Regions from separate parts of the Bacillus sp. FJAT-45350 genome, predicted to be linked through region 1. Evidence: riboswitches for the same ligand, from Rfam matches in the RefSeq annotation. Region 1 holds a riboswitch; each other region holds the start of a gene.
What was found. A riboswitch is a leader RNA that binds a small molecule or an ion and turns the genes downstream of it on or off. The one in region 1 is predicted to bind cyclic di-GMP.

Region 1 (3,198 bases):
GCCTTCTTCATAAAGAAATTACAATTGGTGAACGAGTAAAATCTCAAGATTTTGTAATTTATTTGAGGCAATTTGCCACATTGCTACAAGCAGGTATATCTGTTGTCGATACAACGAATATACTAGCAGACCAAACAAATAGTAAGTTGTTAAAAAAGATTTTAAAAGAAATCGAAGGAGAGCTACAAGCAGGCCGACCATTTTCAGAAGCAGCAGAAAAACACCGTAAAGTGTTTCCATCATTATTTATCAATATGGTAAAGGCAGGGGAAGCAGGTGGTAATCTAGATGAAATTCTAGACCGAATGGCTATTTACTTTGAAAAGCAACATAAAACAAAGCAAAAGGTCATGTCAGCTATGTCTTATCCACTTGTCGTAGGTGGGATTGCTGCGGTGATTGTTTTCTTCTTACTTACATTTGTTGTTCCGACGTTTGCTGATATGTTTGCTTCCTTTGGTTCTGAGTTACCGATGATTACTCAAATTGTCATGAATGCCGGAGAAATATTTAAATCATTTTGGTGGCTCATTATATTAGCTGTAATCGGTTCGATCTTATTGCTTAAGTTTATTCGAGATAACAAAGCTACTAAATATTATTTTGATTATGCATTATTACGCATACCTATATTTGGGAAGCTATTGCAAAAGGCAGCACTTGCACGTATGACTAGAACATTAAGTTCACTCTTTTCTAGTTCTGTACCAATCTTGCAAGCTGTATCAATTGTGGAAAAAATTGTTGGGAACGAAGTACTAGCTAAGGTTATCCGTCAATCACGCGTCTCATTAGAAAAAGGGGAATCGATTGCAGGACCAATGCAAAAACATTGGGCGTTTCCACCACTAGTCACTCAGATGATATCAGTCGGAGAAAAAACGGGGGCACTTGATACGATGCTTGAGAAAGTAGCTGATTTCTATGAAGACGAGGTTGACGCAGCAACAGACCAAGTCAAATCGTTAATTGAGCCATTAATGATTGTCGTTCTGGCTGGAGTTGTTGGAACGATCGTTGCTTCCATTGCCATTCCGATGTTCCAAATTTTTGATAGTGTTGGGTAAGGAAATGAAATAGGTAAATTGATTCAAGGATAGTTGATTATTTGTTGATTAATTACAATTAATTGCGATAATCAGTTAAAATTGTGACTAATTTCCCATGCTTGAGTAATGTAGGTATGGTACTATTAGGTTGTAAATAAATAGGATGCGATGAAGGGGAATCTGTATGTGGGCACTTGGATTACCTAGAGCAAGTAGTGCAACCGGCCAATTTTGTATACTGATACGAAGTTGGTTATTTTTTGTTATTGCTTGTCCTATTCAAGCATACTATTATAAAAATATAGAAATAAAAAATGAATGAATTATGAGGAGGAAGGGTTTTGTTAAAGAAAATGAAAGTTTTAAAGAATGAGAGAGGTTTGACACTTGTTGAGCTTTTGGCAGTAGTTGTTATTTTGGGGATTATTGCCGCGATAGCGGTGCCGGCAGTAGGAAGTATTATTGATAATAGTAAGAAGGATGCACATGTGGCTAATGGTTTGCAGGCTATTAATTCTGCGAGGTTAGCAATTGCTACGGAGTCTACATTACAACCTACAGGAACGAATGTTACTATTATTCCATTAGGTTATTTATTAAAAGAGGGCTTGATTGAATCTATCACTAGTCCTGATAACAGTAAACAGTACGCTACAACAGAAACTGATGTTACAGCTAAAAATGTTGCTACTGCTACACTACCTGCTGAATCGTATGTACGTATAACTAGTACTTCTGGTGGTTTTAATTATGAAGTATATTTACTTGGAGATAATAGTGGCACTGCTAAGTCAAGACATCTGGGTGAACAAAATACTCCAGCCACTGAAACTACTTTAAAAGGAGATAATTCAACAAAAAGAGCCACAGTAAAAAATTAAAGAATAAAAGAATAGGTCCATAAAACAAAGGTACCAGTTACCTCAAAAAGACAAAAGTCATGGTTATTCCACATGAGGTGGACATAGCAAAGTACTAAAAATTATAGATTGAGATAAAGACTTAGTAGTAAGTAGGTCTTTATCTGGTGTCAGACACTAAATATAGACAAAACGGCTGATTTTTTCCATGTAGTATGGACAGTTATATAAATAGAGTGAACGAAATAGATATATGGTGTCAGACACCAGATATAGACAAAATAGCTGATTTTTCCATGTAGTAGGGACAGTTATAAATAGAGTGAACGAAAGACCAACTAGAATTCTAGTTGGTCTTTCGTTTAGAAGTAAAATAGGTACTAGGTACCAAGATAAGAAAAAAACTTGAGATTTTCCACATGAGTTGGACAGATTTGAATCTACTAGTTCTTTGTCTATTTTATATTTTAATTATTTGTCTACGAACTATAGATTGTACAATAAAATTGGCAACTCCATATTAATAAATGTATATTAAGATTTTGATATATCATTCATAAGCCCCCATCGACAACTTACATATCCTGTAATATAATCAAGTTATCGAGCACATGAGAGAAGTGAGTAGGATGCCTTTTATAAGCAAAGATTCGAAATTTTATTCTTTTGTTGAGCCGTTGGTGTATTTCTTCCTGTTACTTTTCTTTTATATTGGTGGTTATTTTTTAGTGACTCATGCGACTTCTTCTATACAGGAGAGGGTTCATGAGTACAATGCTTCTCAATTTAGTAAAATAGTGAAGTTACATTTAGCAACTGGTGAATTGGAGCCAGTGGATGGGACTATTTATTTCTCTGAGTTGATTGAGTTAGGATTATTAGGGGATGATGAGGCCTTTGTATCAGATATTCCTATGCTTTCTACTATCAAATCATCTTACTCTCCTGCGTCCTTTGTCCGAGTAGTGAGAGCTGATAATCAACCGGAGCTGCAAGTTCGGTTATGTATGTCATCCATCGAGGATTGTGTACCAGAAAAGGCAGTGTACGACACGATAGAAGAATAAAACTTTAATTTACTATATGTAAATAACTGTTTCATAAATTATGCACGTCATGTACAATAATAGTTAATATAATAGGATGCTATGAACGGCTATCTCTAATTGGGCACTTGGATAGCTTGGAGCGAGTAGTGCAACCGACCAATTTTGCTTGAGGATAGCAAAGTTGGTTTTTTTTTACTATAAAGGTAGTCAATTTATAGCTTTTTTTCTAATTTAGGTAAA
Region 2 (3,198 bases), on a different contig from region 1:
TTGCTATGGCACATAATCTAAATCTAAATGTTGTTGCTGAAGGAATTGAAACGAAGGAACAACTTGTATTTCTCCAGGAGCACAACTGTAATGAAGGACAAGGATATTTCTTTAGTAAACCAGTACCTGTTATTGAATTAGAAACAAAAATCCAAGAGATAAAAAAAGTAATAGAAGAACACGGAATGAATTTAGTAGAAAAACGTAAGGAAGAAATTCTCCTAAAATCTGAATAGTTAGAGGTAGTTAGTGAATTAGGGGCAAGCATTGCACATGAAATTAGAAACCCAATTACAACGATAAAAGGATTTATTCACTTATTTGAACAAGGTAGCATTAAGCAAGAATATTTTAATGTTTTACATTCCTCTATTAACCAGATTGAAAAGTATATAAAAGAGTTTCTGATGATTTCTAGCACTAATGTAAATCGGAGGCTAGTCGACTTTAATCAATTATTAAAAGATGTTATATCACTACTAGACAAAAAAACAAAAGGGAAACAAATCGAATTACAGTTTGAGAAAAGCATTGATCTTCCTTGGATTAAGTGTGACCCAATACAAATGAAACAAGTAATGATAAATTTGGTCACAAATAGTATTGAAGCAATAAAAAATGGCGGTTTGGTCAAAGTTCATGCTAGTAGGAATGAATCAAATTTATTAATAAAAGTGATTGATGATGGAATTGGCATGAAAGAGGAAAGAGTAGAGAGATTAGGAGAGCCTTACTTTAGAACTCATGAAAAAGGAACTGGAGTAGGATTAATGTATTGTTTTCAAGTTGTTAAGAAGCACGACGGTATGATAGTAATAGAAAGTGAAGAAAATAAAGGCACTACTGTAGAGATAAGCTTACCGTGTAACTAATTCTTTGCTGGAATTATTTCCACTTTAATTTAGGATATCAGCTTCGATAATGGCAAACTTATTGAAAAGTAAGGACGCAAAGCAACGGGTCTAAGGCTATAAGCTATGATCGCCGTGTTACCGAAAAGAATGGATTATAGAAATATAGGATATTATCTATATTCGTAGCCCGCATTCTTTTTGTGGGCTATTTGGCGTACAGTCAACTTTCGAAACAAAGTTTAATTTCTTTCATAAAGATGTGGCTTTTAGATAATAAGAAGGGGGAGCATTCATTGAAACGTATCTTAGATAAAGTATTAAAAAAATCTACAGTAGAACTTCATGTGGGTGCTCCGTCACTCCCGGTTGATTTATCTTATACAGAGCTGACCTACATGACTAGACGAGGGTTTCTTGCACAAAAATTACATCAATACCTAAGTGATAATAATTCCAAAAGTAGTTTACTATTTTTTCGTTCATTATCAAAAATCTCATTTAATCACAAACAAACGAATCAGGATCATGAACAATTACTTTATATAAGTGAGCTCATGCTTGAGTGGTGTAACCAAGGAGAAGATATTCCAACTCAAGTAAAGAAATTAGAAGTGAGAAATGATATTCAAAACGCGATGTTGAAAGCCTATGATATTCACAAAAAGGATTTGTTTGAGCAAAAGAAAAAAATTGATGAATCAATAACAACAACGGAAAAATCTGATCCTATTTGGATGGTCTATAAAGATGTTATTTTTTCCGTAACTCAAGGTCAGTTCTTACTAATTTCTGAACAGGAAGTAAGTAAATACAAACAAGGAAAGGTCTATTGTGAGGGCATTATTAGAGAACGTTCAGACATACCAAGATGCCGCAATCAAGTGAAAGACATCCTAGAGCAAAAGGAGTTCAATAAAGCAAAAGTAATGAGTTGGTTATTGGCATTGTCGGAAGCTATTACAAACACGTTAAAACATGCTGAAGAAGGTAAGTTGACAATGCTAGAAGATAAGGAACGTAATGAAATACGCTTTGTTATTGAAGATAAAGGACCTGGTTTTTCTCTAGAGGAGCTTCCTAAAACAACACTTTTAGCTGGATATTCTACCAAAAAATCAATGGGGCATGGATTTTCACTTATGATGAAAATGACGAAGCAAGTCTTATTATATACGTCACCAATTGGCTCTACGCTTATTTTAACGATTGATTATGCTCAAGAGGTAGAAGGAAAGAGTGCTGGTTAACAAAGAGAACATACTGGGGAGAGGAAATTTATGAAAAGAAATACGATTATGATGCAATTACTATTTAAAATTGGTCTGTTCTTAGGCTTAATCGCGGTTGTTATTCTTATATCTGGTTATTATTTTTTTAAGTTGAAGATTGAGGCATATCAAGAGGAGCAAATAAATAATATAACTGAAATTGTAGTTCATACAATGGCGTCAACACAACAATCTACAGACACAATTGAACATATGATTGAAAATATATTATATTCATCGTCAAAAGGAATCATGTCCGAGTTACGTGGGAAACAGGTTGAAGATATTAGCATGGAATATTTGCAAGAAGTAGCGAAACGGTGGGATGTGGAAGAAATCTCACTTTGGGAAAGAATTGGTGATGACATAGTCGTTACGGAATCTTCTGATGAAACTCAATTGAATTTAAGTTCAAAGGATTGGGGATATTGGTTTACTGCATTTGATCAATTAATGTCAGGCCAAGAGGTAACAGTTGAGCAAGGGATGGCCATGGAAAACTACTGGGTAGGCCCCATTTCTAGAGCAGAACTTTTTGAACATATTTATTACAAGTTTGCTTATTATTACGATGGAACAACTGACTTTATGATCAATCCTTTTATCCTAGATGAGGAGATTTATAACCTTACTTTTCAAGCTGGTCCAACACAAATGATTGAAAAAATCATTGATGAGAATATCAACATTGAAGAGATTGCTGTTATCAATGTACCTGCTTGGTTAAAAGGGGAAGAAAATGATGTAGTTGAACCGGATACTGACTTACCTGTGTTATATGGGAGTCATCAGTTTGGCTTAGAAGAGGATGAAGAGTTCCTTCAGCAGGTGCAAAGTGAAGATAGCAGCCATAAAGTACTTTTTGAAAAAGACGGTGTGCCTTATAAAAAATTATATAAATCACTTGGTAATGAACGAGTGATGGTGACTACGCTAGATTTAACGAGACAAAAGCAAATTGAAAATCAGTTCTTGTATTTGTTCTTAGGTGGATTTTTATTATCATCCGTTGTTCTATTTATTATTATTCGTATCATTGCTAGACGTCAATTAGAGCCATTACAAAAGATTGTCCA
Region 3 (3,198 bases), on a different contig from region 1:
CTTGTTTCGAATTCCTTGGAATGAGCCGGTAAATTACGGGTTGCTTGAGAAAATGATTGAATTTAATATTCAAGATAAAGCAGACTGTTCAACTTTTTGGCGGAGTTAAAGATGGCCGTATAGCTTCTCTTAGGGTGCTATTGCTAGTAGAGTTGAGGAAGGGAAAAGAAAATAATTATACATATTATAATGAATGGAGAGGATTTTTTATGAAAGATGTAAAAACATTTTTAATGTTTCAAGAAGGTAATGCAGAAGAGGCAATGAAATTTTATACATCAATAATTGAGGACTCAAAGATTACAAGTATAGTTAGATATGGAGCAAATGAACCTGGTGAAGAAGGAACAGTAATGCAAGCTACTTTTACTTTAAAAGGGAAAGAGTTTATGTGCATTGACAGTTATATTAAACACGAGTTCTCCTTTACACCTTCTTTCTCAATTTATGTTACTTGTGATACGGACGACGAAATTGAGCAACTCTATCACAAGCTAGTTGAAGGTGGACAGGCACTTATGCCATTGAATGATTATGGTTTCAGCAAAAAGTTTGGTTGGATAAATGACCGTTTCGGAGTTTCATGGCAACTAAACCTTATTGATTAAATTGGAAAAATAATTGCATTTCCATAAAAAAGAACCTTTTATTGATACATCATTAAAAGGTTCCTTTCGTATTATTATTTTTTTACAGCTGAAGCGCTAAATGTATTTGTAGAAGATGAATATGTTACAGTAACATCATGTGGGGTACCACCAATGTTATATTCTCTTGTTTCAGAATTTTGGTTTTGTGTCGTAGGATTTGAGATGTTTCCTCCAGGTAAAGTTTCCTTACTAACAGTTACAGATGAACCATCAGAATAATGAATTGTATAATCTGCGACAACTTTAAATTGATTTGGACCTTGTGGGTCAAGAGTAAGTGAGATATTGCTAATACTTGATACTACTACATCTACAACTGGTACAGTAGGTGAAGCAGGTACAGGCGTGTTATTTAGTAGTGTATACGCGTTACCGAAGTAATTATCGTCACTTAAATCATCAGTAGAATAGGATACAGTTCCACCAGGAGTTAATCCTGTTAAAGTTACTACTTCATCCTCTGTTTCACCATTACTTAACGTTTTAATTACTTTAAATGAAAGTGAATATGTTGCTGTTTCTTCATTCCAGACAAAGTTTGGTGCCCCATCTTCAGTACCTAAATCAATTGAGTATTCAGTAATAACAGCCCAAACGTCAACATCAACTGTTGAACTGTTATTGCTATGAGTTAGTCCAGCCTTTTGACCATTATGAAACTTAGTTTCCGTTTTAACTTCAATGTTTGTTAGTGCATGACTATCTAGGTCGACAGTTGCAGTAAATCCGTAAGTTTTTGGTTGGCCTGGAATTGCCCAAACTAAATCAGCTTTTTGGCCACCTACTGTAATGTACAAATTAGCTAAATCATCACGAGCACCATCAATAACTACTTCACCAGATACAACCTGTGATGTACCAAAGTAACCAGAAATAGAGCCAAATGTAGTAATTTGTGCTGTTTCAATGCCATTTGTATTTCTCCCGTCCTCTTGAATAACAGGATTTGATCCAGCAGCTGGTGCTTTAGTTGGTCCTTTTGCTAATACCCCAGAATTTAACCCCAATACTAAAGAACCTGTTAACAACACTGTAACAACTTTTTTCTTATTCATTTTCATTTCTCCTCTTAAATAATATTCTTATAGCATTAAAATAAGAGGGTCGGTTACACTACTAGCTCGACATAGTCCAAGTGTCCAGATAAAGACTATGCTTCATAGCTCCCCTAGAAAAGGGTCGGTTACATTACTTACTCAAAATAACCCAACTATTCAAATAAAAGTTAATTTATAAGAAAAATAGTATCCTTATTTAGTCTTAGATTAACCGATAAGTAAATAGTCTTATATTTTGTATTATATTCCGTTAATTTCCTGTTGTAAAGTGACTAAAAGTCATAACTGATTATAATTTTGATAAAAAATTTTCTACCATAATTTCACATATAAGATCTATAATAAATTAGGGAATCTTAGTTGTCCTGATACTTTAATAGAAGAGAAGAGGTATGATCTTATTGTTTGAACTATTTAATAAGAAGCCTGATTTCCAAATTCCCTCAACTGGAATTGATGAAATTGAAGAATTAGTAGTAGGAGGCGTGAAGCAGAAAGTATTAATTCAATCTTTAAATAAAGGAAATCCTATCCTATTATTTTTACACGGTGGACCATCCTTGCCATTCCCTGGTATCTCATCAAGAGGGAAAGACTATACAATTGTATCGAATACGAAAAAACTTGTGGAACATTATACAGTTGTATTTTGGGATCAGAGAGGGACAGGAAAGTCTTATAACAAAAACATTCCTCAAGAAACAATGAACTTTAACCAATTTATTAGCGATGCAAATGAAATAATAGATTACTTGATGATGAAATATAAGAAAAAGAAGATATATCTTGCGGGTCACTCTTTTGGATCATTGATAGGAATGTACTTAATTAACCAATACCCAGAGAAGTTCTATTCATATATAGGCTTGTCACAGATTATTGATTGGACAGAAAACGATAGATTGAGCTTGAAATGGCTGAAAGAGGAGGCTGAAAGAAGAAAAGATTTAAAAGCTTTAAAAGAGCTTAAAGCTGTTGGCAAACCTCCTTATATAGAGAGCTTCAAGCAATGGGGGGTAATAAGGAAATGGCAAATGAAATATAAAACTATGATTTATTCTGATGAACACGTTAAAACTCCCGGATTATTTAAGATTGCCTCAGATATGTTTTTATCTAAAGACTATAGTTTTGGGGATATAGTAAACACTTTTTATAGAGGATTTAAACTAATTTATACTGACGAATTTATTAGGAATATCCCATCTATTAATATTCAAAAAGATATTTTATGTTTAAGAGTACCAACTACTTTTATTCATGGTAAAAAAGATGTACATGTACACTCAGAACCTTTAATTTCATTTGTAAAGAATATCAAAACAGAATATGAACCAAGAATTATTTGGGCTGAAAAATCATCTCACGTATTTCATCCTGATGATACAAAACAAATAGAACAAATTATTATTGAAGAATTAAAACACTTAATAAGTTAGTATAAGAAATTTAATTTCTTATAACAGAGGTAGTTATTATTGATACTATGT
Region 4 (3,198 bases), on a different contig from region 1:
GGGCGAACGAATCTCTACTGCATAAAAAAACTCTCATATCAGATCCTTATATTTCTATTTCCAATCGCTTGATTCTTATGGTGTCTACGCCATTATGGGGTGAAGAAGGAAATTATATAGGTTTTTTAGCAGGTACTGTTTATTTACAAGAAGATAATATTATAAGAACGATATTAGGTGAACATTATGCTAAAGATGGTTCATATGTTTACGTTGTAGATAATAATGGCACATTATTATATCATCCTGATGTAAATCGTATTGGAGAAGTTGTTAGGAATAATGAAGTAATTGAAAGCTTAATTGATGGTGAAAGTGGTTCGCAATTCATTACAAACTCACAGGGGATAGACTTTCTTGCAGGATACACATATATACCGTCTAGCCAGTGGGGCGTCGTATCACAAACTCCTTATAGTGTGGCAATTGCTCCGGTTTGGAACTTGGTTCAGAAGGTCTTTTTGTATTCAATCCCATTTGTAATCTTGCTTATTATATGCACTGTGTTTTTCACAGATAGATTAGCTTCTCCGCTTCGAAAATTAGCACTTTTTATTTTTAATAATGAGTCAGATACGTTAAAAACTGAAAAGCCAGATATTCCAACATGGTATTTTGAGGCTGAACAATTAAATAAAACATTAGAAAATTTTGTGCAAATAAAAGAAAGTAGTATTAATACCTATAAAACTAATTCACTGACCGATCCACTAACAGGACTCGGAAATAGACGATATTTCGATGAAACATTAGTTCAATTGAAGAATGAACAAAAGCCTTTCTCCCTCATTATTATTGATATTGATTACTTTAAAAAAGTTAACGACGAATTTGGCCATCAGATGGGTGACGAAGTCTTAATATTTTTATCTAAGAAGATGAAAGAGTTTGTCAGAAGTGTTGATGTATGTGTGAGACTAGGTGGTGAAGAGTTCATTATTTTGTTGCCAAATACAAATGATAATGATGCGATGAATATTGCTGAGAGAATGCGTGAAAATGTAAGCCATACAATTAGTCCTACTGGTGGATATATTACAATTTCTTTAGGTGTGGGTTGTTATCAGGCAGGTGAAGATATAAATTCATTTCTTAAACGGGTAGATGGTGCGTTATATCAATCAAAAAGAGAAGGACGTAACAAAACAGTGTTATCTTATTAAAAATCGATAAAGTATACATAATGTATACTTTATCGATTTTTTGTTTAAGTGGCTAGCACTTGATATTAACACATAACAACATTACTTAATGAAGCTGGTTTTCCTAATAAATACCCTTGTCCATAAGGAATTCCCAATGTTTTAGCTACGGATAATTCATTATCATCTTCTAAACCTTCTAATATTAGATGTTTATTTTCTCGCTCACAATAGCTGTGTAGGAAGGTAATAAGGTTTTGTTTTTGCTTTGACAAATGTAAATCTTTTGCTAAATATCGATCCAATTTAAGATAATCCGGATCTAGTTCAATTATTGATTGAAAATTAGCATAACCTCTTCCAATATCGTCAATTGCAATTAAGAAACCCAGTTTTTTTAGTTCTAGTATCCTTGATTTAAATATGCAAAAATCATCAATAACCTCAGATTCGGAAATTTCAAGTACAATCTGTTGACTAGTTAGATAGTTTTCAGTAATAATTCTCTTGAGAAAAATGGGAAAGTTATTATGTAAAATCGTCGATGGAAAGACATTTAAAAATAAAGTTTCTCCATTTTTTGATTGTCCTGCTGAATGGTAGGTGCAGAGGGCTTTATGAATGGACCGCGAATCCAACTCATAAAGCTTTTTTGCTTTTTTTGCTTCTAAGAAAGCGATTTCAGGATTAGCATAAACATTAGACCTAAGTAGGACCTCATACCCCAACCTTTCAAAAGATCCTAAGCTGTAGATTGGCTGAAAATAATGATAGAATTCCTCTTCTCGAATAAACATTTCAATAGACAAAATAATCGACCCATCCTTTATTTACTTAATAAAAAAAGGTAAACCTCAAGAATAGGTTCACCTTTTTGATCCAGTATCCTTCGGCGGCTCGGCTACCATATCAACATGTGACTTAGGTCCGTGGCTTTGCGTCCTTATCTTTAAATAAGTTTGCCATTATCGTTATTTTTATTATAAACACTTTGAATATAGCGTTTAGACAATTATAAACAAAATATGATAAAACAGCAATACACTCGACAAAATATTACAAAAATTTATTTCGTTAGTACTAAAAAAGTTATTTCTAAAGGATGGATTTATCCACTTTATCGCGAATAGTATTACTAAACTACCTATAAAGGAAGAATAGCTTCTAGGAGCTAACTTATGAGTATATATTCTAGGTAAAATATAACTAGTAAAATATAATAAGTCCTTTTCTTGTATGAACTGGAAATAAAGTTTTTCCTAATTAATCATTAACAATAAACAATTGCTCTCGAAAGGGTGTGTTGTAGATGAATAAGTGCATGGCGCATCGAGGCTGGTCAGGTAAGGCACCTGAAAATACATTAGCAGCTTTTGAGTTGGCTATTAATGAAGATAAGATTGATTCGATAGAGACAGATGTTCACATGTCTAAAGACGGTGTACCGGTTTTAATTCATGATTTTACATTAGAACGAACAACGAATGGTACGGGGTTAGTAAATGGCAAAACCTTGTCTGAACTTAAAGAACTTGATGCAGGGTCATGGTACTCAGAAGAGTATGAAGGAGAGAAGATACCTACGTTAGAAGAATTACTAATAAGAGCAAAAGGAAGAATACGGTTGAACCTGGAATTAAAGTCTGCTGGTTATTTTTATCCAAAGATAATTAATACGGTTGTTGCTTTAGTTAAAAAATATGAGATGGAACATGAGGTTGTTATCACATCATTTGATCATCAGAAAATAAAGGAATTAAAAAATGAACCTTTAATAGAAACTGGATTAGTGTTTGCGGGGAGTGTTACATTACTAGAGGAACAGCTTGAGTTAACAGGTTCTACAGTTATTTCAATCGCTTTTCCTTTTTTGACTAAAGAATTTGCAGAGCATTATATTGCACGTGGTTATAAAATAGTTACATGGACACCGAATACTGAAGAAGAGATTGTCTTTGTGAAATTAATACATCCTGATATTGTAATATGTACAAACCATCCTGAAAAAGTAATTAACTAACGATTTTTGGTTTTTAACTTTTCATAGTCCACTTTT

Region 2: it holds a riboswitch for cyclic di-GMP, as region 1 does, so the genes downstream of both, CD003_RS05370 (ATP-binding protein) here and CD003_RS19005 (type II secretion system protein) in region 1, are expected to answer to the same signal.
Region 3: it holds a riboswitch for cyclic di-GMP, as region 1 does, so the genes downstream of both, CD003_RS06235 (hypothetical protein) here and CD003_RS19005 (type II secretion system protein) in region 1, are expected to answer to the same signal.
Region 4: it holds a riboswitch for cyclic di-GMP, as region 1 does, so the genes downstream of both, CD003_RS13115 (EAL domain-containing protein) here and CD003_RS19005 (type II secretion system protein) in region 1, are expected to answer to the same signal.

What each region holds. Positions count from the first base shown of each region.
Region 1 is NZ_NISU01000002.1:510,367-513,564, forward strand. Features, by position in the region: gene CD003_RS19000 (type II secretion system F family protein) at 1-1,067, shown strand, start outside; cyclic di-GMP riboswitch class II at 1,202-1,285, shown strand; gene CD003_RS19005 (type II secretion system protein) at 1,391-1,930, shown strand; gene CD003_RS19010 (hypothetical protein) at 2,539-2,976, shown strand; cyclic di-GMP riboswitch class II at 3,042-3,125, shown strand.
Region 2 is NZ_NISU01000001.1:1,073,646-1,076,843, forward strand. Features, by position in the region: gene CD003_RS05360 (sensor domain-containing protein) at 1-236, shown strand, start outside; partial or broken gene CD003_RS22540 (histidine kinase dimerization/phospho-acceptor domain-containing protein) at 264-407, shown strand; gene CD003_RS05365 (sensor histidine kinase) at 408-872, shown strand; cyclic di-GMP riboswitch class I at 914-997, shown strand; gene CD003_RS05370 (ATP-binding protein) at 1,148-2,101, shown strand; gene CD003_RS05375 (HAMP domain-containing protein) at 2,132-3,198, shown strand, end outside.
Region 3 is NZ_NISU01000001.1:1,234,717-1,237,914, forward strand. Features, by position in the region: gene CD003_RS06225 (iron chaperone) at 1-109, shown strand, start outside; gene CD003_RS06230 (VOC family protein) at 210-608, shown strand; gene CD003_RS06235 (hypothetical protein) at 683-1,705, opposite strand; cyclic di-GMP riboswitch class II at 1,744-1,827, opposite strand; gene CD003_RS06240 (alpha/beta fold hydrolase) at 2,110-3,147, shown strand.
Region 4 is NZ_NISU01000001.1:2,607,149-2,610,346, reverse strand. Features, by position in the region: gene CD003_RS13120 (sensor domain-containing diguanylate cyclase) at 1-1,163, shown strand, start outside; gene CD003_RS13115 (EAL domain-containing protein) at 1,229-1,951, opposite strand; cyclic di-GMP riboswitch class I at 2,031-2,116, opposite strand; gene CD003_RS13110 (glycerophosphodiester phosphodiesterase) at 2,452-3,162, shown strand.